One region of the Mesorhizobium sp. B2-3-14 genome, then DNA from elsewhere that is predicted to be linked to it. Evidence: predicted binding sites of a transcription regulator. Region 1 holds the regulator's gene; the other holds the start of a gene.

What was found. The regulator PhoB, encoded in region 1, activates phosphate uptake and scavenging genes when phosphate is short. The targets are predictions, from matches to a motif close to TGTCATNNANCTGTCAT.
Positions count from the first base shown of each region.
Region 2: the regulator PhoB is predicted to act here: its motif matches at 3,322-3,338, upstream of FJ950_RS13070 (toxic anion resistance protein).

Region 1 is NZ_VFVP01000003.1:324,640-330,859, forward strand. It holds gene pstA (phosphate ABC transporter permease PstA) at 1-499, shown strand, start outside; gene pstB (phosphate ABC transporter ATP-binding protein PstB) at 496-1,299, shown strand; gene phoU (phosphate signaling complex protein PhoU) at 1,325-2,032, shown strand; gene phoB (phosphate regulon transcriptional regulator PhoB) at 2,052-2,741, shown strand; gene FJ950_RS10465 (ROK family protein) at 2,744-3,979, opposite strand; gene xylF (D-xylose ABC transporter substrate-binding protein) at 4,245-5,285, shown strand; gene FJ950_RS10475 (sugar ABC transporter permease) at 5,522-6,220, shown strand, end outside.
Region 2 is NZ_VFVP01000004.1:263,121-269,340, reverse strand. It holds gene FJ950_RS13080 (5-bromo-4-chloroindolyl phosphate hydrolysis family protein) at 1-607, opposite strand, end outside; gene FJ950_RS13075 (substrate-binding domain-containing protein) at 619-2,148, opposite strand; gene FJ950_RS13070 (toxic anion resistance protein) at 2,202-3,281, opposite strand; gene FJ950_RS13065 (TCR/Tet family MFS transporter) at 3,416-4,579, opposite strand; gene FJ950_RS13060 (TetR/AcrR family transcriptional regulator C-terminal domain-containing protein) at 4,692-5,312, shown strand; gene FJ950_RS13055 (alpha/beta hydrolase) at 5,340-5,999, opposite strand; gene FJ950_RS13050 (OpgC family protein) at 6,201-6,220, shown strand, end outside.

The DNA of each region.
Region 1 (6,220 bases):
GCCCTCAATCATCATCGGCCTGTTCGTCTACGAATTGATGGTGCGGCCGATGGGGCATTTCTCGGCCATCGCCGGTGCCGTGGCACTGGCCATCCTGGTCATTCCCGTCGTGGTGCGTACCACCGAGGACATGCTCAACCTTGTGCCGAACGCTTTGCGCGAGGCCGGCACGGCGATTGGCGCGCCGCGCTGGGTGGTGATTCGTTCGGTGGCCTACCGCGCGGCGATGTCCGGCATCGTCACCGGCATATTGCTGGCCATTGCCCGCATTTCCGGCGAGACGGCGCCGCTACTCTTCACAGCGCTCAACAACCAGTTCTGGTCGAGCAATCTCAATGCGCCGATGGCCAGCCTGCCGGTGACCATCTTCCAGTTCGCTCTCAGCCCTTACGAGGAGTGGCAGCAACTGGCGTGGACCGGCGCACTCATAATCACATTGACGGTTCTCGCGCTCAGCATCTTTGCGCGCAGCCTGACCGGACGCAGAGAGGACAAATGAGCCAGATGTTGTCTCCAGACATGACGATTGCGACAGAGGCAGCCGCCAAGGCGAAGATCGAGGTCAAGAACCTCAATTTCTACTACGGCCAGTCGAAGGCGCTGAAAGACATCACCTTGTCGCTGCCCGAGCGCAGCGTGACGGCCTTCATCGGACCGTCGGGTTGCGGAAAGTCGACGCTGCTGCGCGTCTTCAACCGCATCTACGAGCTCTACCCCAAGCAGACCGCCGAGGGTCAGGTGCTGCTCGACGGCCAGAACGTTCTCGACCGCTCGCAGGACCTCAACCTGTTGCGCACCAAGATCGGCATGGTGTTCCAGAAGCCGACGCCGTTCCCGATGTCGATCTATGAGAATATCGCGTTCGGCGTCCGGCTCTATGAGAAGATCGGCAAGGCCGAGATGGACGGCCGTGTCGAGCAGGCGTTGAAACGCGCCGCGCTGTGGAACGAGGTCAAGGACAAGCTCAATGCCAGCGGCCTCAGCCTGTCGGGCGGCCAGCAGCAGCGGCTTTGCATCGCCCGCACCGTGGCGGTCAAGCCGGAGGTCATCCTGCTCGACGAACCGGCCTCGGCGCTCGACCCATTGTCGACCGCCAAGATCGAGGAATTGATCGACGAGTTGCAGGCCGACTACACGATCGTCATCGTCACCCACAACATGCAGCAGGCCGCGCGCGTGTCGAAGCAGACGGCTTTCATGTATCTGGGCGAGCTGGTCGAATTCGACAAAACCGAGAAAATCTTCACGTCGCCTCGCGAGAAGCGCACGCAGGACTACATCACCGGCCGCTTCGGCTGATCTCACGCATACGAGGACCAGGATCATGGCCGAACACACAGTCGCAGCCTTCGACGAGGATCTCGGACAGATCAGCAGGCTGATCAGCGACATGGGCGATCTCGCCGGCACGATGGTCGGCGGCGCCACCAAGGCGCTGCTGAATTCCGACAACGCGCTGGCACAGCGCGTGGTCTCCGACGACGCCATCATGGACGCGCGCCAGCGCGAACTCGATGATCGCGCCATCACCCTGATCGCCAAGCGCCAGCCGATGGCCGACGATCTGCGTCATGTCGTCGGCTCGATCCGCATGGCGGGCGATCTCGAACGCATCGGCGACCTTGCCAAGAACATCGCCAAGCGCGTCGGCTCGGTCGGCCTCACCGCCACGCCGCGCGACCTGTCGCATTCCATCGACTCCATGGCGCAGCTGGTGCTGATCCAGGTGCAGGGCGTCGTCGAGGAATATGCGGCCGGCGATGCCGCCGCCCTCGCCAAGCTCAGGAATGACGACGAACGCATCGACGTCAAATACACTTCGGTCTTCCGCGAACTCCTGACCTACATGATGGAGGATCCCCGCAACATCACGGCTTGCACGCATCTTTTGTTCTGCGCCAAGAATCTCGAACGCATCGGCGACCATGTGACCAACATCGCCGAGAATGCGTATTATGTGCTGACCGGCACGCAACTGCCCGCCAACCGTCCGAAGCAGGACGAGACGGCGATGTCGGTGCCGGCGGCTTGACGGCAGGGATGATCGATCGATGATCGCGCCACGCATCATGGTGGTGGAGGACGAGGAGCCGCTGGGCGTGCTCCTCCGCTACAACCTGGAGTCCGAGGGTTACCAGGTCGAGGTGGTGACACGCGGCGACGAAGCCGAGATACGCCTCCAGGAAAACGTGCCCGACCTCCTGGTGCTCGACTGGATGGTGCCGGCGGTTTCCGGCATCGAACTCTGTCGGCGCCTGCGCATGCGGCCCGAGACGGAGCGATTGCCGATCATCATGCTGACGGCGCGCGGCGAGGAGAGCGACCGCGTGCGCGGCCTCTCGACCGGCGCCGACGACTATCTGGTCAAGCCGTTCTCGACGCCGGAATTCATGGCCCGGGTCAAGGCGCTGCTGCGCCGCGCCAAGCCGGAAGTGCTGTCCAGCGTGCTCAAGGTCGGTGACATCGTGCTCGACCGCGAATCGCACCGGGTCTATCGCAAGAAGAGCGAGATCCGGCTCGGACCGACCGAGTTCCGGCTGCTCGAATTCATGATGCGCCATCCCGGCCGCGTGTTCTCGCGCAGCCAGTTGCTCGACAATGTCTGGGGCGAGACGATCTACATCGACGAGCGCACCGTGGATGTGCATGTCGGCCGCCTGCGCAAGGCGGTCAACAATGGCCGCATGCCCGATGTGATACGCACCATCCGTGGCGCGGGCTACGCAATCCGCGAGGATTGAGATCAGGCCACGTTCTTGCCGGATCTCACCTGCACGCCCGGCGCGAAGATCTCCTGGTCGACGAAGGTGAGCGCGCGCATGGCGCAGCCCTCGCGGATCAGCGGCAATTCGTTCGGCTCTGTATCGAAGGAAATCGACGTCGAATGCTGGCCGCCGGCGGTCTGGGCGATGGCCTCACGCAAGGCCGGCTCGATCAGATCGAAGGCGGCGGCGCTGACGCCGACCATCGCAACCGGCGCCGGATCGATCAGCGCGAACAAGCTGCCAAGGCCATAGCCCAGCGCCTCGCCGGCCTTGCGATAGGCCTCGCGCTCCGGTCCGTCTCTTTCGCGCGCCGTGGCCGCCAATGCGCGCATGTCGGCGTCGCTGACGTCGACCGGTTTGGCGTCCTCACCCATCTGTCCTGCATTACGCCAGATGGCATAGTTGCCGGCATAGGCCTCGACGCAGCCGCGCCGCCCGCAGCGGCAGAGCGCGCCGCCGGGGCGATGGATCATGTGGCCGAACTCGCCGCCTGAGGAATGGGTGCCGGTGAACAGCTCGCCCTTCAGCACCAGGCCCATGCCGATGCCGTGCGAGAGCAGGATGGCGATGAAGTCGTCGCGGTAGCGCTCGGGGTCGCGCCAGCGCAGCGCCACAGCCATCATGTTGCAGTCGTTCTCCATGGTGGCGGGGATGCCGAATTCGGCTTCGAGTATATCGGCGAAGGCAATGTCCGTCTGCGGCGTGATCGGCGACCACAGCATGGCGCGCGCCTCGGTGTCGGTGATGCCCTGGATCGCCAGCGCGATGCGGGCAATGCTGGCGACATCGAGGTCGGGATCCTCGAGGCGGCGCCGGACGATGGCCACGCATTCGCCGATCAGCGCCTCGCGCGACATGGTCAGCGTGTCCAGCCGGCGCTGCTCCTCCGATATCACCTGGCCGGCGTAGTCGATGACGGCGACGGAGAGGAAATTCAGCGACAGCACCACGGTCATGACCGTCGCGGCCTCGGGGTTGAGACAAAGGCCCACCTGCGGCCGGCCGCGTTTCAGTGAGCCGGCCTCGTTCGGCTTGCCTTCGCTCAGGATACCTTCGCCGATCAGGTCGGCTGATATCGCCGATATGGTCGAGTGGCTCAGGGCGGTGGTGGCGGCGATCTCAGTGCGCGAGGGCTGGCCACCCCGGCGCACGGCTCCAATCACCATTGCGCGGTTGCGCCGGCGCAGATCGTCGTGGCGGATTCCGACCGACATGATTTCCCTCCCCGTCGCCGCGGTTCTTGACGCCCCCTCGAACACCTCCGGCACGGGTCGAATACTGGCAGAAGCGGCTGGGGCTGTCATTTATTTATTGCGGGGCTCGAAAAAAGGCTTCCGGCACCTCAAAATCCGTCAGAATCGATGTTGACAGTGTTCCGGCGATGGACCAGTGTTTTTTCGAGGCTCGAAAAAATTAGGGCCTTTGTGCCGGCCTTAGGGCCAGTTTGGTCGCGCCACACGCGGGCGCAGGGAGGATATCATGAAGAGATTCACAGTCGCCATTCTGGCGGGTGTCGCCATGTCGCTGACGCTGGCGTCGGTCGCGCAGGCAAAGGACAAGGTCATCGGCGTGTCGTGGTCCAACTTCCAGGAGGAGCGCTGGAAGACCGACGAGGCGGCCATGAAGAAGGCGATCGAGGCCGCGGGCGACAAGTACATTTCCGCCGATGCGCAGTCCAATCCCGGCAAGCAGCTGACCGATGTCGAGAGCCTGATTTCGCAGGGTGCCAATTCGCTGATCATCCTGGCGCAGGACGCGTCGGCCATCGGCCCGGCGGTACAGAAGGCGCTCGACGAGGGCATTCCGGTCGTCGGCTATGACCGCCTGATCGAGAACAAGGACGTCTTCTACCTGACCTTCGACAACAAGGAAGTTGGCCGCATGCAGGCCCGCGAAGTGTTCAAGGTGAAGCCTGAGGGCAATTACGTCTTCATCAAGGGCTCCGGCGCCGATCCGAATGCCGACTTCCTGTTCTCGGGCTCGATGGAATTGCTGAAGGCGGCCATAGACAGCGGCAAGATCAAGAATGTCGGCGAAGCCTATACGGACGGCTGGCTGCCCGCCAACGCCCAGAAGAACATGGAACAGTTCCTCACCGCCAACGACAACAAGGTGGACGCCGTGGTCGCCGCCAATGACGGCACCGCCGGCGGCGTCGTCGCGGCGCTGACGGCGCAGGGGCTCGCCGGCACCGTGCCGGTCTCCGGCCAGGACGGCGACCACGCCGCGCTCAACCGCATCGCGCTCGGCACCCAGACCGTGTCGGTGTGGAAGGACGCGCGCGAACTCGGCAAGAACGCCGCCGAGATCGCCTCGCAACTCGCCGACGGCAAGAAGATGACCGACATCGCCGGCGTGAAGGACTTCACGACGCCTGGCGGCAACACCGTCAAGTCGCTGTTCCTGACCCCGGTGGCCATCACCAAGGACAATCTCAACCTCGTCATCGACGCCGGCTGGATCAAGAAGGACGAAGTCTGCACGGGCGTTGCCGCGGGCAGCGTCGCGGCCTGCAACTGAGCTTGATCGCCTGAAAAGTCGGAAACGCCGCGGCGTGGAACGGTCAGTGTTCTGAACACTGGCCGTTCCAATTTCCTTGTCTTCGCAATTCCGGACAAAAACCCTTACGCACTTTTCCTGGAATTGCTTCCAAGCCGCGGCGTTTTCCCGACAAGATTTGTGTTTCCGCCGCTGGCGGCTAACTTCTGGGCTCTGGTCCGGCTCCGCGTCAGACGGCAAGCCGCTGGGAGGACATCATGACCGACACGACCTCAACCTCGCAGGCCGATACGGCGCGTGCGTCGGAACTCGGCGCGGTCGCGCGTTTCCTGAAGGCGACCGAGATCGATACCCGCATGCTCGGCATGATCGGCGCGCTGCTGCTGATCTGGGTCGCGCTGCATGTGATTTCGAGCCTGCGTCTTGGTGTCAATCCGCTCGATTTCGACAGCCGCACGTTCCTCACGCCACGCAATCTGTGGAACCTGTCGGTGCAGACGTCCGCGGTCGCCATCATGGCCTGCGGCATGGTGCTGGTCATCGTCATGCGCAACATCGACCTGTCCGTCGGTTCCGCCGAGGGCTTGATCGGCATGGTCATGGGCTTTGCGCAGGTACATTTCCTGGTTCGGTTCGTAGGACTTGAACTCGGCAACCCATGGATCTGGGTCCTGGCACTGGTCATCGGTCTGGCGCTCGGGCTTTTGATCGGCGCCTTCCAGGGCTTCGTCATCGCCTATCTCGAAGTGCCGGCCTTCATCGTCACGCTGGGTGGCCTGCTGGTCTGGCGCGGCGCCGCCTGGTGGGTCACGTCAGGCCAGACGGTGGCACCGCTCGACGCCACGTTCCAGCTTATGGGCGGCGGACCGGCCGGATCGATCGGCGCCACCTGGAGCTGGGTCGTCGGCATCGTCGCCTGCCTGGCCGTCGTGTTCGCGCTGTTCAACGGGCGGGTC
Region 2 (6,220 bases), on a different contig from region 1:
TATCCTCTTTCAACGACTCCTGAATGAGTCGCAGGTCGACGTCGAGCGTGCCGAGTTCGCTGTCGGCCAGGCTGTCGGCATAATGCACGAAGGCGTCCTGAAGCTTGGTGATGACGGCGCCGACATTGGCGAGCCGGACCTTGCTGGGTGCACGTCGGTTCGCCAGCGTCGCGTAGCCTTCCGCCACTTCCGCCGCCTGCGGCACGTAGTAGGTGAGGAAACGCCGCACCGAGGGCGCGGTTTCCGGCTTCGTCTCGACTTTGGAAATCACGTCGGCGGCGATGTCGGACAGGTTCTTCACCTTGGCTTTCATGTCCTTGTCGGCGATCGAACCGGCCGTTGCCGACAGCCGGTCCGCGGCTGGCTGCGCTTGCGCCAGGAGTTCGCGGGCGAAGGCCACTTTGCTGCCGCTGAGGGTGCTGAGGTCGAGCCCTTCGAAAAGCTGTCGCGGCGCCAGCACGAACACCAGTCCGGCAAAGACGAGGGCCGCGATGATGGCCGACACCAGGAACGGGAACTGGGTCAGAAAACCCAAGCCGACAAGCAGCACCGCAGATATCCCGCCCGCCGCGATCCAGTTCCAGTCATTGCCGAACAAGCCACGCATCCCGGCAGGCTCTAATTGTAGCCGCGCGCGGCGCGGAAGGCGCCGGCCAGATCGCCGCTGCCATCGAAGACCCGTGCCGACGTCGCCTTGGCGAGACTGTCGAGCTGGCTCTTGTCGGCGTCGCCGAAGGTGACGCCGAAGACCGGCACGCGCACGGCGGCGTTGCGCCAGTCAGCGAGAAACAGGTCCGCGCCGCCATCGGTGCGGCCATCGGTCATGATGACGATGGCCGGGAGGTATTTCGAAAGATCCGCCGTGGCAACGATCTTCTGCAGGGCCTGGTCGGCACAGGCATACATATCGGTGCCGCCGCCGGCGCGTTGCTGGGCAACGTCCGCCAGCAGCTCGCTCTGGCCCGCCGAGTCGCCTTTCGCCTCGAATGTGTCGCGCACGACGGCGTCGAAAGGCAGCACGAAGATGTGGTCGGACGGCGTCCATTGCACCAGCACCTCGCTTGCCTTTTCCGGCGTGAACAGGAATTGGGCGGCGGCCTGCAACTGTTTCTCGCCCTGGTCTTCCATCGAGCCGGAAAAATCGAAGCACAGCGCCGTCAGCGAAGGCTTGCGCAAGGCCTCCTGGTAGAGGTCGAGCGCCTTGCGGATCACGGCCGGCTCCGGCATGCGGATCGACGTCACCAGCTTGCCGGGATCAAAATTCCAATCCGGCTCGGCGGCGGCCTGGATGGCCGCGCCGCCGAGCGGCAGCCGCCGACCGGTATCGGCGATGCGTTTGCGTGCCGCGTCCGACTGCAGATAGGCGAGAAGGTCGGTGAAGAATTTTTCGACATCGGCTCCGCGTCCATGATCGATGAAACCCAGCGGCGAGTCGCCGACAGCGACGCCGTCGGCCGGATAGATGGCATAGAGCGGCTCGTTGCCCATCTGCTTGAGTTTGTCGTTGGTCTCCTTCAGCGTCGCCTCGTAGTTCCACATCGCGTCGTAGACGGTGCCCTTGCCGGCGCTGTCGACGTAAAGATCGGCGAGCCAGCCCGACGAACCGGACGAACGCTCGACGCCTTGCAGCAAGGCACTTACTGTGTCGTGCACGGCGGGATTGTCGAGGTCGCCCGGCTCGATCACCTGCTTGCCGCCGAGCGCGCTGGACAGCATGGCGAGATAGGCGCTGGCGCCCGAATTGGACTGCGTCGCCGACGTCATCAGGAATTTCAGCTTGCCGTCCTTCACCGCGGCCAGGATGTCCTTCATGAAGACCGGCTTGCCGACCAAGCCGAGTTCGGTGGCCTTGGATTTGCGCACGCCCAGAATGACCGGCATCTGCGCGATCGACGTCAGGTTGCGCACCTTGCGGCCGCTGTCGAACAGGTCGACCCAGACGCTGGAGGCCGGCCAAACCGCATCCTTGTCGAGGCCGCCAGGCTTTTGCAGTCCGAGCCCGATGTCGAGCGAGCCTTGATAGGAAATGGTGCAGGTCGCGCCTTGCTTGGCGCAGAATTCCTGGACGATCGGCTCCAGCACCGTATTCTCGGAGCCGGAGACGATCGAGAATTTGACTTGGCTGGAATTGCAGGCCGTCAAAAACATCGCGAAGGCGAGCAGCAGAACGGACGTCAGCGTCTTCGGCATGGCGGTTCCGATCAGGACTGGGTCAGCGCTTTCTTCAAGTCGATCGTCATCTGGTCCATCTGTTTTTCGGCGTCGGCCCGCTTCTGGCGGCCCTCCTGCTGGACTTTCAGCACACCTTGTACCGTGTCGATGAGATCGCGATTGGCCTGCGCCAGCGTCTCGACGTCGACGATGCCGCGCTGCGCCTGTTCCTCGACCGAAATCGCCTGGTCCTTCATCATTTTCGACGTTTGGCGGATCATCTCGTTGGTTGCGTCGGTCACGGTCTTTTGCAGTTCGAGCGCCGACTTCTGGTTGGTCAGCCCAAGCAGGATGACCATCTTCTGCTTCCATGCCGGCACGGTCAGCGCCGAGGTTGCTTGCAAATTCTCGATCAGTGTCTCGTCGCCCGACTGGACGATGCGGATCTGCGGCAGTTGCTGGATGCCGAGCTGGCGCGCCTGCACCAGGTAGAAGATCCGCTTTTCCAGGCGGTCGAGCGCCTGCACGGCGTCCTGATAGGTTTGCGCCTCCAGCGTGCCTCCAGTGTCGCCGCTAGCGGTATCCGCCGCGGCCTTCAGCTTCGGCAACTCGTTGGCGCGGTAGTCATCGACGAATTTCTTGCCGGCCTGCACATAGGCATCGAGCTTGAGGATGGAGCCCTTGGTCTGCTCATGGAGGTCGTCGAGCACGGCAATGTCGCGCCGCAGCGTGTCCTTGTGACGGTCGAGTTCGAGGCCGATGCGATCGATCTGTCCCGCCACGTCCTCGTATTTCTCCTTGAAGCGCTCGAGCCGCGCCTTGAACGAGGAGAACAGGCCGCTGAGGAAACCCTGGTCCTTGAGCGAGGCCGGATCGAGATTCTTGGCCTTCATGATGATGTCGGTCAGGAGATCGCCGGTGTCGCCGAGGTCCCGGTTGCGCAACTGGGACAATATCTTGTCGGCATAGTCGCTGACTGCCTGCTGGGCACGGTCGCCATAGACAGAAATGCCGGCACGGTCTCTGACGTCGATCGTGCTTTCGATTCTGGCGATGTCGGACGGATCGGCTACGATTGCCGGCAATGTCGAAGTGTCGTCGAGCAGAGTGATGCTGTTCTTGTCGGCCATGCAGACTTCCCCTCGGTAACAGCATCTCGATAGGTAATCTGTGACAGTGATATGTCGCCGCTGTGGAAAACGGTAGTCCGAGGCCGTTTTCGGCGGTGAACAGTGCCGTCTTCCGGCCTAGCGTCAAGAAATATCTATTCGGCGGCCTCCCGCACGGCTGGAGATGACCCGGTTCGCAGGAGCAATGGCAGGCACAGCACATAAAGCGCCGCCCCCGCGATCCAGACTGTGCCGGGAAAGACGGTGCGCGTGCGGAAATAGAGCATGGCGATGATGAAGGGTCCGAACACCGAGACCAGGCTGGTCATGCTGGTGAGCACGCCCTGCAGCCGTCCCTGATGGTCGGCGCCGACGCGTGAGGTCAACAGCGACTGCAATGCCGGAGCTCCGATCCCGCCGAGACAGAACAGCGGCAGCAGGGCGAAGGCCATCCAGCCCTGCCAGGCCAGCGCTATCGATATATAGGCCGTGCTGTCGGCGAGGATGGCGATGATCAGCGCTGCTTTCTCGCCCCAGCGCTCGGTGATCGGCCCGGCAACAAAACCCTGGGCTCCAGCATGGAAGAGCCCGAACAGCGCCAACGAGATGCCGACGGTGAACAGGTCCCAAGCGAATTTGCCTTGGACATAGAGCACCCAGATGGTGCCGCCGACTTCGCCGACCAGGGCAAGAACGGCGAAGGCACCAAGCAGCGGCAAAAGGGCCGGGAAAGTCAGCGCCCAACGCAACGGCGCCAGCGGGTTGAAAGACGGCATTTCGCTTGCGCCGCCCGCGCGCTTCGGTTCCGGCAGCAGGAAGAAAGCCAGTACCAGGTTGATCCCGTTGAGTGCTGCCGCAACCAGGAAGGGCGTGCGTAGCCAAACGTCACCAAGCAGGCCACCGAGCGCCGGACCGGCTATGAAGCCGACGCCAAAGGCGGCGTTGAGATGGCCAAAACCCCGAGCACGACGATCCTGGCTGCTGATATCTGCCATGTAGGCGGAAGCTACCGCCATGCTGGCGCCGGTGACGCCCGCGATCAGCCGGCCAACGAACAGCAGCGGCAGTGTTGGCGCGAAGGCCATGAACAGATAGTCCGCCATCGATCCCGTGAGCGAGACGAGCAAGACCGGCCGACGGCCGTAGCGGTCGGACAGGGCGCCGAGCAGCGGCGAAAAAAGCACCTGCATGGCGGCGTAGGCCGACAGGAAGGCGCCAAAAATCCAGCCGATATCGTCGACATGGCCGACCGTGCGCAGCAAGCCCGGCAGCACCGGCATCATCAGCCCGACGCCCACGGCGTCCAGTGCCATCGCCATCAGGACGACGAGATAAGCTCTTTTCACGATCGGACTCAGGAATTTATCGTTGATAAGGAAGGTTTATCACTGATAAATTCACGGCGCAAGCTGGAGGACCAGACGGATTCGCATGAAACTGGACAAGACGATGATCGTCGACGAAGCGCTAGGCTTGCTCAACGAGGTTGGCATCGATGCGCTGTCGACCCGCCTTTTGGCGCAGCGGCTCAAGGTGCAGCAGCCGGCACTCTACTGGCATTTCAGGAGCAAGCGCGCCTTGCTCGACGCGATGAACGAAGAGATCTTGCGGCGCGGCCATCGGCATCGAACACCACGGCTCGGCGAGACCTGGCAGGATTTCGTGCGCAAGAATGCCCGCAGCTTTCGCAGCGCCCTGATTGCCTATCGCGACGGCGCGCGTGTCCACGCCGGCACGGAAGCGGATCCGCAAGAGCTCGGGCACTTCGAGCGGCTGCTGGAATTCCTGGCGGGCGAGGGCATGGCGGCGATTCCAGCCATGGAATTGCTGATGACGGTCGGCCGCTACACGGTCGGCTGTGTCACAGAGGAGCAAGCCGAATATCCGTCAGGTCCGGGGCGTGGCGAAGCGCTGGATGCCGCGGCGCATGATCATCCGCTCTTGCGCGAAGCCTTGGTGCACTACCGTGCCGGCGGACACGAGGCGCTGTTTGAAAGCGGGCTCGCCCTGCTGATCGCCGGGGCAGAAGTTCGAATGGTGGCCGAACGCTGATTGGGCAGCGAGCGGTCGCAAAGGCGGTCAGCCTCCCTGTGCCGCTCCGGCCAGCCATCGCTCGACGATCGCGGCGTCCGGGTCGCCGATTTCGTGGCCTGATGGAACGATCCGGGCGTCGATCTCGCTACCGTGCCGGCTGAGCAGCGTCACCAGCGCCAACGCGAAAGGCCCGTAGGTCTCGTCCGCCGCCCCGGCAATGATCAGCGTCCGTGTGCCCATGAGGTCCGTTGAAGGCACCTTGTCGAGCACCGGCATTGGCCTCAGCAGCGCCGCGCTCCGGACAATGCCGGGATGGAGCAGCATCAGGCTCGAAACCAGATTGGCGCCGTTCGAATAGCCAATGAATGTCGCGTGGGCGAGATCGAGCCCATGGCGCGCGGCGACTTCGCTTGCGAATGCCGCGAAGGCGGCGGTTTCGACACGGATGCTTTGCTGGCCGAAGCGCGTCGGCGTGATTCGCTCGAACCAGCGAAAACCGTCCTCCTGCGGGATGCGGCCCCGTACCGCGATCAGGGGGGCGTCGGGCGCGATGCGCCTCGCCAGCGGCACCATGCTTGTCTCGTCGACACCCGATCCATGCAGCAGGAACAGGCACGCGCGGCCGCTTTTGCCGGCACCGAGGAGGCGATAGGGAAAGGCTAGATCCAGCATCGGAGGGCCATTTTCGACACTGGCGCCAGTCATACCGCATCCCGTTGATTATATGAGGCTTCGCTCAATTTGCCGGCTTCAAAACGCAATATTTTCATGCTCCGCGAAAGTTGATTGAACCAGGCTCATTCCGGCCCGTTTCTGCGCCGATACACTCCCTGTGGGAGGAATCGAAGCGGTGCGTCGGGGGTCGCATTGCTGGACATGAACAACCAGCTTTGAGGCCTTTTGTCGATGACTACCCCTGTTTCGCC